4 regions of the Chryseobacterium paludis genome follow, and region 1 is predicted to be linked to each of the others. Evidence: riboswitches for the same ligand, from Rfam matches in the RefSeq annotation. Region 1 holds a riboswitch; each other region holds the start of a gene.
The links. Region 1 has a riboswitch for cobalamin ahead of prpB (methylisocitrate lyase). Riboswitches for the same ligand answer to the same signal wherever they lie in the genome.
Positions count from the first base shown of each region.

Region 2: another riboswitch for cobalamin. It lies ahead of NG806_RS20960 (TonB-dependent receptor plug domain-containing protein); the one in region 1 lies ahead of prpB (methylisocitrate lyase).
Region 3: another riboswitch for cobalamin. It lies ahead of NG806_RS09660 (acyl-CoA thioesterase); the one in region 1 lies ahead of prpB (methylisocitrate lyase).
Region 4: another riboswitch for cobalamin. It lies ahead of NG806_RS17565 (TonB-dependent receptor plug domain-containing protein); the one in region 1 lies ahead of prpB (methylisocitrate lyase).

Region 1 is NZ_CP099966.1:4,713,916-4,717,140, reverse strand. Features, by position in the region: gene prpC (bifunctional 2-methylcitrate synthase/citrate synthase) at 1-1,024, opposite strand, end outside; gene prpB (methylisocitrate lyase) at 1,017-1,925, opposite strand; cobalamin riboswitch at 2,289-2,482, opposite strand; gene NG806_RS21460 (aminotransferase-like domain-containing protein) at 2,813-3,225, opposite strand, start outside.
Region 2 is NZ_CP099966.1:4,607,029-4,610,253, reverse strand. Features, by position in the region: gene namA (NADPH dehydrogenase NamA) at 1-490, opposite strand, end outside; gene NG806_RS20965 (cytidine deaminase) at 593-1,075, shown strand; cobalamin riboswitch at 1,204-1,381, shown strand; gene NG806_RS20960 (TonB-dependent receptor plug domain-containing protein) at 1,415-3,225, shown strand, end outside.
Region 3 is NZ_CP099966.1:2,177,415-2,180,639, reverse strand. Features, by position in the region: gene NG806_RS09670 (XAC2610-related protein) at 1-675, shown strand, start outside; gene NG806_RS09665 (HD domain-containing protein) at 677-1,267, shown strand; gene NG806_RS09660 (acyl-CoA thioesterase) at 1,307-1,690, opposite strand; cobalamin riboswitch at 1,807-1,984, opposite strand; gene NG806_RS09655 (hypothetical protein) at 2,040-2,837, opposite strand; gene NG806_RS09650 (hypothetical protein) at 2,998-3,225, opposite strand, start outside.
Region 4 is NZ_CP099966.1:3,876,665-3,879,889, forward strand. Features, by position in the region: gene NG806_RS17555 (hypothetical protein) at 1-511, shown strand, start outside; gene NG806_RS17560 (hypothetical protein) at 551-1,075, shown strand; cobalamin riboswitch at 1,425-1,608, shown strand; gene NG806_RS17565 (TonB-dependent receptor plug domain-containing protein) at 1,722-3,225, shown strand, end outside.

The DNA of each region.
Region 1 (3,225 bases):
AAACGACAAATAATGGAGTGAACATTAAGGTGGGAACTCCCATTAAATGGTAAGATACCGCTGAAAACCAATCCAGATTAGGGAACATTTTCTTTTCGTCCCACATGATTTTTTCCAATCTTTCTGCAATATTATAAAGCAACATATCTCCAGCTTCTTCGGAAAGTTCTTTAGCTACTTTTTTTATCACTACATTTCTTGGATCTGATATGGTGTAGACCGGATGTCCGAATCCAATAATTACTTCCTTGTTGGCAATCCGTTTTTTAATATCTTCTTCCGCTTCATCAGGAGAATTATAACGGCTTTGGATCTCAAAAGCAACTTCATTAGCACCGCCATGCTTAGGGCCTCTTAATGCTCCGATTGCTCCTGTTATACAGGAATAGAAATCTGAAGATGTACCAGCAATAACACGAGCAGTAAAAGTAGAAGCATTAAATTCATGCTCGGCATAGAGATTAAGGGATACTTCCATTGCTTTTACCCAAGAATCAGGAGCCTTTTTACCATGCAACAAGTGCAGGAAATGTCCACCAATAGTATCATCATCAGTTTCTACATCAATCTCTTTCCCATTATGAGTATAGTGATACCAATATAAAAGCCCGGAACTGAATGATGCCAATAATTTGTCAGCAATATCTCTTGCTCCTGCTACATTATGATCATCTTTTTCAGGCTGAATGCTTCCAATCGCTGAAACCATTGAACGCATGACATCCATCGGGTGTGCAGCTGCCGGAATACTTTTTAAGATATTTCTTACAGAGTGAGGCAGTCCTCTCAATGATTTTAATTTGGCTTTATAGTTTTTTAATTGAGCTGCTGTTGGTAATTGTCCATAAATAAGAAGGTAAGCTACCTCTTCAAATTGTGCTTTTTCCGCAAGATCCAAAATATCATAACCTCTGTAATGGAGATCATTTCCGCTTTTACCAACACTGCAGAGAGCAGTATTACCAGCTGTTACACCCGAAAGCGCTACGCTTTTTTTGGGCTTAAAAATAGGTTCATTATTCATTGATATTTTTGTTCTTTTGAAATAGGTTATTTAATTTTTGTTCATAGTCGTGATAGCCGATACTTTTGTAAAGCTCGTCGCGGGTTTGCATAGTATCAAGTACATTAACCTGAGTGCCATCCTTTCGGATATGTTCATAAACATTCTGAGCAGCTTTATTCGCTGCACGGAAGGCCGAAAGTGGATATAAAATCAAACCTACTCCAGCACTTTTAAGTTCATCAACAGTGTACATTCTGATCATTCCAAATTCGGTGATATTGGCTAATACGGGAATACCTGTTGCATCGACAAATTTTTGGTAATAGCTTAAATCAGGAACAGCTTCCGCAAATATAAAATCTGCCCCGGCTTCTTTGTAAGCAACTGCTCTTTCCAATGTTCTTTCTAATCCTTCATTCGCAAAAGCATCTGTTCTTGCTCCGATAACGAAATTTTCATCTGTCCTTGCATCAACCGCAGCTTTTAAGCGGTCTACCATTTCATCTTTACTCACTACTTCTTTACCAGGACGGTGTCCACAACGTTTTGCTCCTACCTGATCTTCAATATGTAAAGCCCCAGCTCCAGCTTTAATTAAGGATTTTACAGTTCTTGCCACATTAAATGCTGAAGGACCAAAGCCCGTATCCACGTCCACCAATAATGGCAGATCACATACGTTGGTTATCCGTTGAATATCGATTAATACATCTTCAAGGGTTGTTATTCCCAGATCGGGAACTCCTAAAGAACCTGCAGCAACCCCTCCTCCTGAAAGATAAATGGCATTGAAACCTGCCTGCTGTGCCAACAATGCATGATTAGCATTGATCGCTCCTACAATCTGAAGAGGACTTTCTTTTTGCATCGCCTCCCGAAACCGTAATCCGGCAGACTCTAAACTAACATTTTTACTCATCTTTAATATTATTGTTCGTTTTAATGTATTTAACTCACATACCATCAACAATTTAAAAAATTATCTTTTTTAAATTCTGTTAAATTAATCAAACGACCTATAAACCTTAGCGAACGGCTGAATGGGTATACAATCATCTTTTTAATGTTTATAAATCATTATAAAAAGAGGGTGATAAACTTCACAATACTTTGTAAGAGAGAAAATTATGGAAAGGGGTGATACGCCAGAGTTATAGATACAGCATAACTTTAAAAGCTAATACTACAAACTATCTCTAAATTATGATAATGTACCCAGAAAAAGTTGTGCACGATTATCAAAACGTATCATACCTGACTATAAGCTTCAGATCGCGAAAGCATCGTCAATTCGAAATAGGCAGGTCTCCTGACTTGTAACGATTTTTATCGTCCTTCCCATTCACAAGAGCGAACAGTGGACCTTGATTGATAAAAACCTTTTGAGTGTTACTTACAGTTGCGCGACAGTTCGTGATTTACACACGATTCCCTTTTAATTCACAGCTAAGTGTAACCAGTTTCGGTTGATAAAGAAGTTTAAATGAACTCCTTGGTGGTAAATATAACTATTTTATTGAAACGTTAATATATTAATTCACGAACAAGCGTTAGGATTTTACAACAGCCTGTAAATATGACAATTAAAAGTAATTCAAAATTTTAAAAAAATAACTAAATGACAAAAATCATATAAAAATAAATTGTCGAAAAGGAATGCTAAGGACGTTTTTTAGAAAAAACATATGCTATAAATATCAAAAAAGATCTCATGCGAATTGAGAGAAAACTAAAATTCATAATCACCTCTTCCTGTTTCATTTTGAAAAAAGTCAGGTTAAAAGTATACTATATTGCAAAAAACAGCTATAAAAGCTCTTTAACTTTCTCGCCTGCATTTTTCAAAGATATTAAACTGTGAGAAGTAATACGGTCAGCAAAAACAATCCGAAAATGATGACTAAACTGATCTGTCAAACTAAAGATTTCTCCTGGGGTAAATAAAATCCTCTGGTCATCGCAATACCTATAAAACATCTTCATATCAACTGCTTTTGATAAGCTTCCCCAAATGCTGTATCCCCCTTGCGGATCCTCAAAATATGAACCCTCTGGAAAAGAAGTACGTAACGCCTGTAAAACATCTCTAGCCTGATCATACAATTGTTTACGAAACGAACGTAAATGCTTACTATAGCTGTGATCTTCAAGTAATTTAAGCAATAACTCCTGATATATTGGAGCTACCGATCTTCCCAGAGAAAACCTCAGCCTCTCTG
Region 2 (3,225 bases), 110 kb from region 1:
AACCAGCTTTAACAGCTCTTCTTGCAGCAGTCTTAAAATTTTGAACCTGTTCTTTAATTTCTTCAACAGTTAAAACATGTGGAATTCTTTCAGTCGGATGATAAGGAATTGGACTTGGAGCAAGAGTTTCCCATCCTTCCTCCATGGGAATCTGAATATTATTCCAGGTAGATCCTTTTCTTCCAGCATGCGCCAGCTGGATTCCAATCTTACTTTCAGAATTTGAATGAATGAATTCTACAATTTTCTGAAGCTTTGCCGCCTGTTCGTCATTCCAGATACCCATACATTTATTGGTAATTCTTCCACGAGGTTCAACACCCGTTGCTTCAACCATTACTAATCCTGTTCCTCCTTGGGATCTACTTCCATAGTGGACAAAATGAAAGTCATTTGCTAATCCGTTTTCACACGAATACATACACATGGGAGACATTACCCAACGGTTTTTCAGTTCAACATTTCTAAACTGTATTGGAGTATATAACATCTTTATCTATTTTGGATTTTAATATTAAATGACTGAATAAAATTGGCTTGCCTACGTGCTGAAAAAGAACTAATTTTATCCCCCCTTTTTAGGCTCCAATATATGAAAAAAGACATACAGATCGGCTATGAATACTTTAAAAATAGTAGCGAACTGAACGATATAGAAAAAAAACTTTTCGAAAGAGCGAAACTAGCTCGTGAAAATGCTTATGCCCCTTATTCTGAGTTTTTTGTTGGCTGTTCCATTTTGCTGGAAAACGGTGAAATTTTCTCTGGAAACAATCAGGAAAATGCAGCCTTTCCTTCAGGACTTTGTGCTGAGAGAACAGCTTTATTCTGGGTTGGTGCTAACTTTCCGGATCAAAAGATCAAAAAGATCTTTATCGTGGGCGGACCTAAAGAATTTTCTGAAAAGAATCCTCCTATCCCTCCATGTGGAGCGTGCAGACAAAGTTTAATGGAGTACGAAACAAAGCAAAATGAAAATATTGATCTTTATTTCTCAAGCATGAATGATGAGATTGTAAAAGTTCATTCCATTAAAGATCTACTACCTTTCTATTTTGATGCTACGTTTTTATAATCACTAAGAGTAAAATCATGAAAGTTTAAATTTGCTTATCAATATCATTTAATAACAGAATATTTCGTGATTTCTGATTTAAAAAAACACATTTTAATAGATAAAATTGGCGTTTCTTTTTAAAAACTTATCTTTGCAAAAATTTTGGTTTTCAAGCTATTGAAAATAATAGGGAATTGGGTGGAAAACCCAAACTGTCCCCGCAACTGTAAATCGCAACTATCATATTCTATAACAAACCACTGTGCAAACGGGAAGGTATAGAAAAGCGAAAGTCAGGAGACCTGCCAAAATGATAATATCAAAAATATATTGCTTTCGGAGGAAAAGTAAAATAGTATGAAAAAAACTTTAGTACTACTTTTATCGTCATCTGCCTATTTTTTTTGTCTGGGACAGGAGAAAGCAATTGACACCGTGTATATTTTTGACAACCAAATGAATAAAGTAAAGCTTTTTCATAAGGTAAATACGATTACTCCACAAGATGTGGAAAAAAACTCCACCAATCTTTCAGAGCTTCTACGTTTCCAGTCCAGCGTTTACATTAAAGAAAATGGCCGTGGTGCTGTATCTTCGCCTTCATTTAGGGGAACAACTGCACAACAGACTGCTTTTGTATGGAATGGGATTAATATTAACTCCATATTTCTTGGACAAGGAGACATTAATAATATCCCTTTATTCGGATATGATCAGATCGGAATAAAAGCAGGTGGTGGAAGTGTCATTTATGGAAGTGGTGCTATTGGAGGAAGCATTCACCTCAATAACAATTTAGGCTTTAATGATGGCTTCAAAGCATCTTTATATTCTGAGGCAGGTTCTTTTAACACCTTTAATAATTTTGCTCAAGCTGCCTATAGCAATGATAAGTTCAGTTTTAAAGTTTCGGGAAATCACTCGATCAGTCAGAATGATTATGAAGTTGAAGAGAAAAATTACCTAAACAGAAACGGGAAATATTACAATACAACATTTAATGTTGGTATATCATACAAAATTGCCAATCATCAAACCCTTTCGTGGCAAAGTCAGTTTTTTGATTCCGCTCAAAACTATCCCATTTTTGTCGAAAATGGGAACAGAACAAGATATGAGACACAAAGTACCAGAAGCTTACTTTCTTGGGACATCAATAAAAGTAAATTTTCGAATAGCCTAAAAGCAGCTTATACAGAAGAAAACTTTCAATATTTCGGCAATTATAACGCTCCAAAAACAAGTGGATCTACAGGAAAGAATTACATTTTTAAAAATGATTTTAACTATTTCATTGTTCCAAAACTGAATTTTAATGTAATTACTGAATTTCAGGTGAATAAAGGAGAAGGATATCAGCCCGTCATCCCAGGTATAAAAACAGAGGGAATTGGAAATGTAAGTAGAAATGTGGGATCTGTGGCTGGATTATTACGCTATTTCCCAACGAAAGATCTGCGTTTTGAGGCTGGAGTAAAAAAAGATTTTGTTGAAAATATAAATGCACCTCTGCTTTATTCATTTTCCGGAAAATGGGATCCTCTACAATGGTACAGCGTAGGTTTGAATATATCCAAAAACTTCAGATTTCCTACTTTCAATGAGCTGTATTGGAATCCCGGGGGAAACCTTGATTTAAAACCAGAAACATCATTCCAGATAGATATGGATCATGATTTTAAATTTGGTGCGTTTAAACTTACATTAAGCCCATATTATCTTAATATTTCAGACAATATTGTTTGGCTTCCTACAGAATACGGTTATTGGTCTCCTGTAAATATCAACAAGGTGGAATCTTATGGTTTAGAATCTCAGATTACATTTGATAAAAAATTCAATGAACACCATTTCAGATTCAATGTTGGATATACCTTTGCCAAATCAATTAACAAAGAAACTAAGAACCAGATGGTATATGTCCCACTTCATAAAGTTTTTGGAAATTTTGATTATCAGTACGATTTCTTAAAATTTTATGTTCAAGGTTTATTTAACGGTCTTACATATACCACAACCGATGAAAAAAGAGAAGACGCCCTGGATCCTTATTTTGTTTTAAACACTGGAATTTCGGCAACCATCCTAAAAAAATACATCATAGGGTTTAAAGTAAATAATTTAACCAATACTGTTTATGAAACGGTATCCTATTATCCTATGCCAAA
Region 3 (3,225 bases), 2.5 Mb from region 1:
TTGATCAGTTTTGTCTTTTTGGGATTTCTATGTTCCGGACAGCATCATTTTGAACTTAAAACGGGATCAAATCACTATGATGCAGTGATTACGGTAAATGATTGTGACGCAGAAAAATGTAGTGGAAGCGGGATAGTAGAACTAAAAGATAAAAAAACATTACGTACTATTCAGACTTTAACCTCTGATGATCTTTACTTTTATTTGAATAAAGAGCAGCAACCAAGTGTTAATGTTATTCAATTATATGATGAGCAAAGTCCATTGATTTTTGAAGATTTTAATTTTGATGGTTCAGAAGATATTGCAATACGAAATGGGAATGAAAGCAGTTATGGTGGTCCATCCTATGATGTATATGTCTACAATTCTACAAAAAAACAATTCGTTATCAGTGATGAATTAACTACTCTTGCTTTTGAAAATCTGGGAATGTTTCAAACAGATCCTAAAAGAAAGAGATTAATTACATTTTCTAAATCCGGATGTTGCTGGCATTTAACAACAGAGTATCAGGTAATTCCGAAAAAAGGACTAGATAAAGTTTACGAGCTGGAAGAAGATGCAATGGGTGGTGAAGAATTCGTAAAAGTAACAAAGCGACAAAAGATCAATAACAAGTGGATCGTAAAATCAAAAAAATATCCGATCAAACAGTACTATAAAGAAGATTAAAATGAAAATACAAAAAGAGATCGATTTTATTTTAGCAGTAGATGCTTTAAAAAATGTGCAGAGAAGAAATTATAATGCAGATGATTCAAGACGGGAAAATACTGCTGAACACTCTTGGCAGATAATAATACTGGCACAGGTACTTTTTCCATATGCTAAAAACAGGACAGATATCGATTTGTTAAGAGTTATAAGGATGCTTTCTATCCATGATCTGGTAGAAATTGAAGCTGGTGATACATTCTTATTTGATGAGAAAGCAATGGTTGGCAAATTTGAAAGAGAGAAATTATCAGCTCAGAATATTTTTGGAATTTTAGATGAACCTTTACGTTCAGAGTTTTTCAATCTATGGTTGGAGTTTGAAGAAGAGCAGACTGCGGATGCTATTTTTGCCTGTGCAATAGACCGTATTATGCCATTTATTCTTAACTCACATACTTCGGGGAAAAGCTGGACCGAAGCAAAAGTAACCGAGAGTCAAATCAGAAATATGCTGGAAAATGCAATAAGCAGAGCTTCTGATGAAATGGGTGAAGCTTTCCAGCTTCTGCTTAATAGAAGTTTAGAGACCGAAAAAGTTTTAAAATAAAGAAAACGCAAGTCAATTTGACTTGCGTTTCTCATCTAATTATAGTATTTGAACAGGCTTTTTAAATTCATCGATAGCCACAAAAGTAAAGTCTCCCACAATAGCTCTTTCTCTTTCATAAGAATACATTTGTTCCGTGTAGATCTCTACATTTACTTTCATACTTGTTGTTCCAACATGAGAAACCGTTCCTATCAGCTCGACAATAGTTCCGGCAGGAATAGGTTTCTTAAAGTCAATTTTGTCGCTGCTTACAGTTACCACTCTTTTTCTTGCAAAACGTGTAGCAGTAATAAATGCCACTTCATCCATCAATTGCATCGCTGTACCTCCAAAAAGAGTATCATAATGATTGGTTGTGTTAGGGAAAACCGCTTTAAAGATTCTGGTTTCGGATGCTTGAATTCTTTCTTCTGTAGTCATATTTCATTATTAAATTAAAGCGAAATGAAATATATTGAAGCAAACAGAATAATAACAGGAAAGGTGAAATTCCTGAAACAATCCATCAGATCAATAAACTTCAAGCCGCGAAAGTTTCTTGTTTATAGAAAGTGGCAGGTCTCCTGACTTGTAACATCCTTATCCCTTCCCATGCTTTTGCACAGTGGTTTATTATAAAGACTTTAGTTACTTACAGTTGCGCGACAGTTCGTGATTTTCACACGATTCCCTATTAATCTGTGATTAAACAGAACCAATTCCTGTGATGAATAAGCGTTAAAACTTTTTCAATGACAAAAATAAGGATAATACAGAGAAGTATAGTGAATTATTCAGGATTTTTAAAAATAATCTGGTGAGCAACCTTTCCTTGTCTGATCGTCCAGAGCGTGGTATATCTGTTTTCCCCGGAACCGTTGATCATATAAAGAAAAATGTTATCATTGTCAATAGCAGCAACACTAATGTTATTGAAATCCATAGTCGGCTGGAACATATTTTTAATAGCTTCTCTTACAAAAACGGAACCTCTTCCAACCTGTTGTACACGGATAGACTTGATTTCTGTCATCCCTTCAGGAAGTTCTTTACTGATACCCCAAGGTTTTACTTTATCAATAGTAAGGATTGTTCCATCCGCATCTTTTTCCTGTTTCCTATAACTGGCATTGGAAGGATAGACATCAATGATAACCTTATTTCTTTGGGCAGTAGGTATTTTAGGATTGTTATTGTCAGTGAAAATAAGGGATCTTCCGTTTTTGGATTTGGACGGTGTGTATTGAGGAAGCTGATCAATAAAAGCTACACGTTCTTTATTCACCATACCTTCTTTGTCAAGATTCTCATATCTCACAAAAGGTTTTTCAGTGTCTTGCTTTTCGGGATATTTGATCCATAACCATTCTGTTTCTCCCGGAGCCGGTTTTACATAAAGAAAGACATCTCCTTTACGCATTCTGATCTTATCAACAATTTTTCTATAATTATCCTTGGCAACCCTAACATTCGCGTAACCTTCTTCAGCCTTTACCACTCCAAAAGGAATTTTTTGCTGGCCTTTTACAAAAGCTAATGAGAATAAACTGAAGGCTGATAAATAGACTGCTTTATTTACGGAAATCATTATGAAAAATTTTTGATGCATCAAATATATAAATTAAATACTTTTCGGAAGATAATTATATAACTCTAAATCCTTAATATTAGTTATTGGTTTTAGATGACCTGTAAAAAGGTTGAACTTTGTTTGAAATATTTAAAAAGACGGTTCAATATGCAGGACATTATCTTCTAATCCTATTAAAATCCAAAGTATAAAAATCGTTCAATAAAATTTTATCCAGCACGAACCCAGGATCTTTATAAATGTTCTTTTTATCAGCTTCTTCTACTAGAAAATTATTGGTTTCAATGATATTTTCGGTCTGTTCCTTCGCTTTTTTGTTTGCAACTATAAAGAATATAGATTTGAATCCCTTACCTGCAGGAAACATAGGGCCATCGCTGCTGAT
Region 4 (3,225 bases), 840 kb from region 1:
CCGTACTTCTGTTCCTTGTGGAAGCGGATCTATTAATCTGAACAGCTTTGTGGTGCCTTTAAATCCTAATCCCCATAATCTGGTCCCGATGTGGCGGGACAGTACGGGAGCTGAAGTAGCCAACCCTACCAGCGTAAGCAAGGCGGGAGTGTATACGGTTAGTTATAGAGATACGGTAAATAGCTGTGATTCACCTCCAAGCACATTTACTATTACAGGGGAATGTGTGATAACTACCTGTACGAAGCCGGCTTCTACGGCGACTCCTACCGCTTTTACAAAGATGGGTATGTCAGGGTACAGTTCTTTGCAGAAGGATTGGCCGGCTAAGATTCCTAATGGTTTTATCGCACTGGAGTCAGGCTTCAACGGGCTGGTAATTACTAGAACAGTTCCCGGTAAGATCACCGAGCCTGTAGCAGGAATGCTGATCTATGATACCTCTAAAAACTGTTTCAGTTTATACAACGGAACCTCATGGAAATGTATTGAAAAATCGTGTAATGACTAATCGGTCTGCGGAAAGATCAATCAACAAAAAAGCAGAATAATGAAAAATATAAACAGCATAAGCAATATAAAGAAAACCTTATCTATAGTGGCATTGTGTATAGCAGGTATTGCCGGAGCTCAGATGGGTGTAGAAACGGAAACGATAAGAGGGAGCGGTATCCTGGATTTTCCTACAGGAATAAACAAAGGGATCATCCTTCCGGTATTAACAGAGGCAAACTCCACTCCTTCTGTGGGAACGATACGAATGTATAACAAGATGATACAGGGTGTTACCAGTTCGGGAGTGGTAAACTTCAGTGATCCCGGCGATACTGCTTCGGTTACTTTTAACACATCCACCCCACAGGCAGCCTCTGTAAACAGTGTGATCATAGGCGCCGCGACTTCTGCTGCTACAGGAGGAGCGTTGGTTCTGGAATCCGATACTAAAGCATTGATCCTTCCCCATGTCTCTAATGTAGAGGCAATGCCAAGTCCATATCCGGGAACGATATGCTATGACGTAAGAAGTAAGACTTTTGCCATGTTTGATGGCAAAGTATGGAATTTTTGGAAATAATTTTTGTTCATTTTTGTGAGTGATTAGGAATAGTACAATATTCATAATCATGTATTTTTTTTAGCGAATCCTCTAGAGCGTTATGCTTTAGAGGATTTTTTTTTAAGCTTCTGTATTCTCTCCGGAATGTCATTCCGACAAAGGAGCAATCTCTATAATCACAATCTAATGAATGAATAAAGTAAATCTTAATCGGGATTCTTCACCCCACTTCCAAACTCCGTTCGCCGACTTACAGTCTGTGTTCAGAATCACACACAACATTCCGTTGCAATAGTAACGGAACGTTAGCTTATATGTGGTTGATTGTCATTTTGTTAGATTCCGTATTGTTTCTAAGCAGAATTTTCTATCTTTGCCGGATTCTGGTGAGCCATAAAAAGCTCTTAAAAGGGAATCCGGTGTAAATCCGGAACAGACCCGCTGCTGTAAGCTCTACAAAAGTTTTTGAAGCATATATCCACTGTTTTTTTAATGGGAAGGATTTCAAAAATAGAGTAAGTCAGAAGACCTGCCGGAAAGATTAAAGTTTGATGCTTTCGTGGAATAAAGCTTAGGACAACAATGATTCTGTGCAGTTATAGCTGTACAATATCGTTGCTGCTTTCTTATATCCATTAGCATTAAAATTATTCTCAATGAGCTAATGGAACCAAAATTTACTTTTTATAAAACGAATAAAACGATTATCACAATTCTTGTGCTATTCGCTCAGCTTTTCTTTTCTCAGTCGAGGGATACTATTAAAGAACAGGTCATTGTTCCTGTACATATTCAGAAAAAGACCTTTAAAGAGATCCTTCCGGCACAGGTAATATCGGGAGAACAATTAGAGAGACTTAACAGCCATTCCGTAGCAGATGCTCTCCGGTATTTTGCGGGGATTCAAATTAAGGACTATGGCGGGATCGGAGGTCTGAAAACCATCAATATCCGTAGCATGGGAAGCCAGCATGTTGGTGTTTTCTATGATGGTATCCAGTTGGGAAATGCTCAAAATGGGATTGTGGATTTAGGGCGGTTTTCTCTTGATGATCTTGAAGAAATCTCTCTTTATAACGGGCAGAAAAGTGAAATTTTTCAGCCTGCAAAAGATTTTGGTTCTTCGGGTTCCATTTATCTGCAGCCAAAAATCCCAACTTTTAAAGGAAATAAAAAAACCAATCTTGTCGTAAGATTTAAAAACAGTTCCATTGATTTATTTAATCCTTCATTTCGGTTAGAACAAAAAATATCTGAGAAAATATCGGCAAGCTTCAGCTCTGAATTTATACAAAGTGACGGAGTTTATAAATTTAGATATAGAAAGAAATATCCTGATGGAGAAATTGCCAATGATACAATTGCCAAAAGATTTGATTCTGATATTAAATCAAAAAGGTTTGAAACAAGTCTTCATGGGGATTTAAAAGATGGAAACTGGAGTGTGAGAGGATATGGTTATCTGTCTGATCGTGGAATTCCGGCAGCGATTGTTAATAATCGTTTTGGTGCACGGGGACAAAGATTGCGGGATGAAAGCTACTTTGTTCAAGCCAGTTTAAGGAAAAAACTATTTCCGAAATTTGAAACACAGCTTAGAGCAAAATTTGCTTACGATTATACTTTTTATGCAGATACAGTTTCTACAGAAGCGGCTTTTCCTGTTCGCAACAGTTATATCCAGCGTGAAGTATATGTTTCTTCATCCAATATGTATTCTATAACATCCAACTGGGATATAAGTGCGAGTGTAGATTTTCAGTATAATAATCTGGATGCCAATTTGTTTAATTTTTCCTACCCTACCCGTTATACTACATTAATGGCTTTTGCGACGACTTACCAGTGGCGGCGGTTCAAATTTTTAGGAAGTGTTCTGGGTACTTTTGTAAGTGAAGAAGTTGAGAAAAATTCTAAATCTCCGGATAAAACAGAATGGACACCAGCGGCATTTCTGTCCTATCAGCCTTTTAATTCTAAGGAGATAACCATAAGAGCTTTTTACAAGAGAATTTTCAGGATGCCTACTTTCAATGATCTGTATTATACGGTAATTGGAAATGCTTTTCTAAAACCTGAATTTACAAATCAGTATAACGTAGGTTTTACCTATGGGAAATCCTATCATCATCAGATTTTAAAGGGTATTTATGCTACAGTAGATGGCT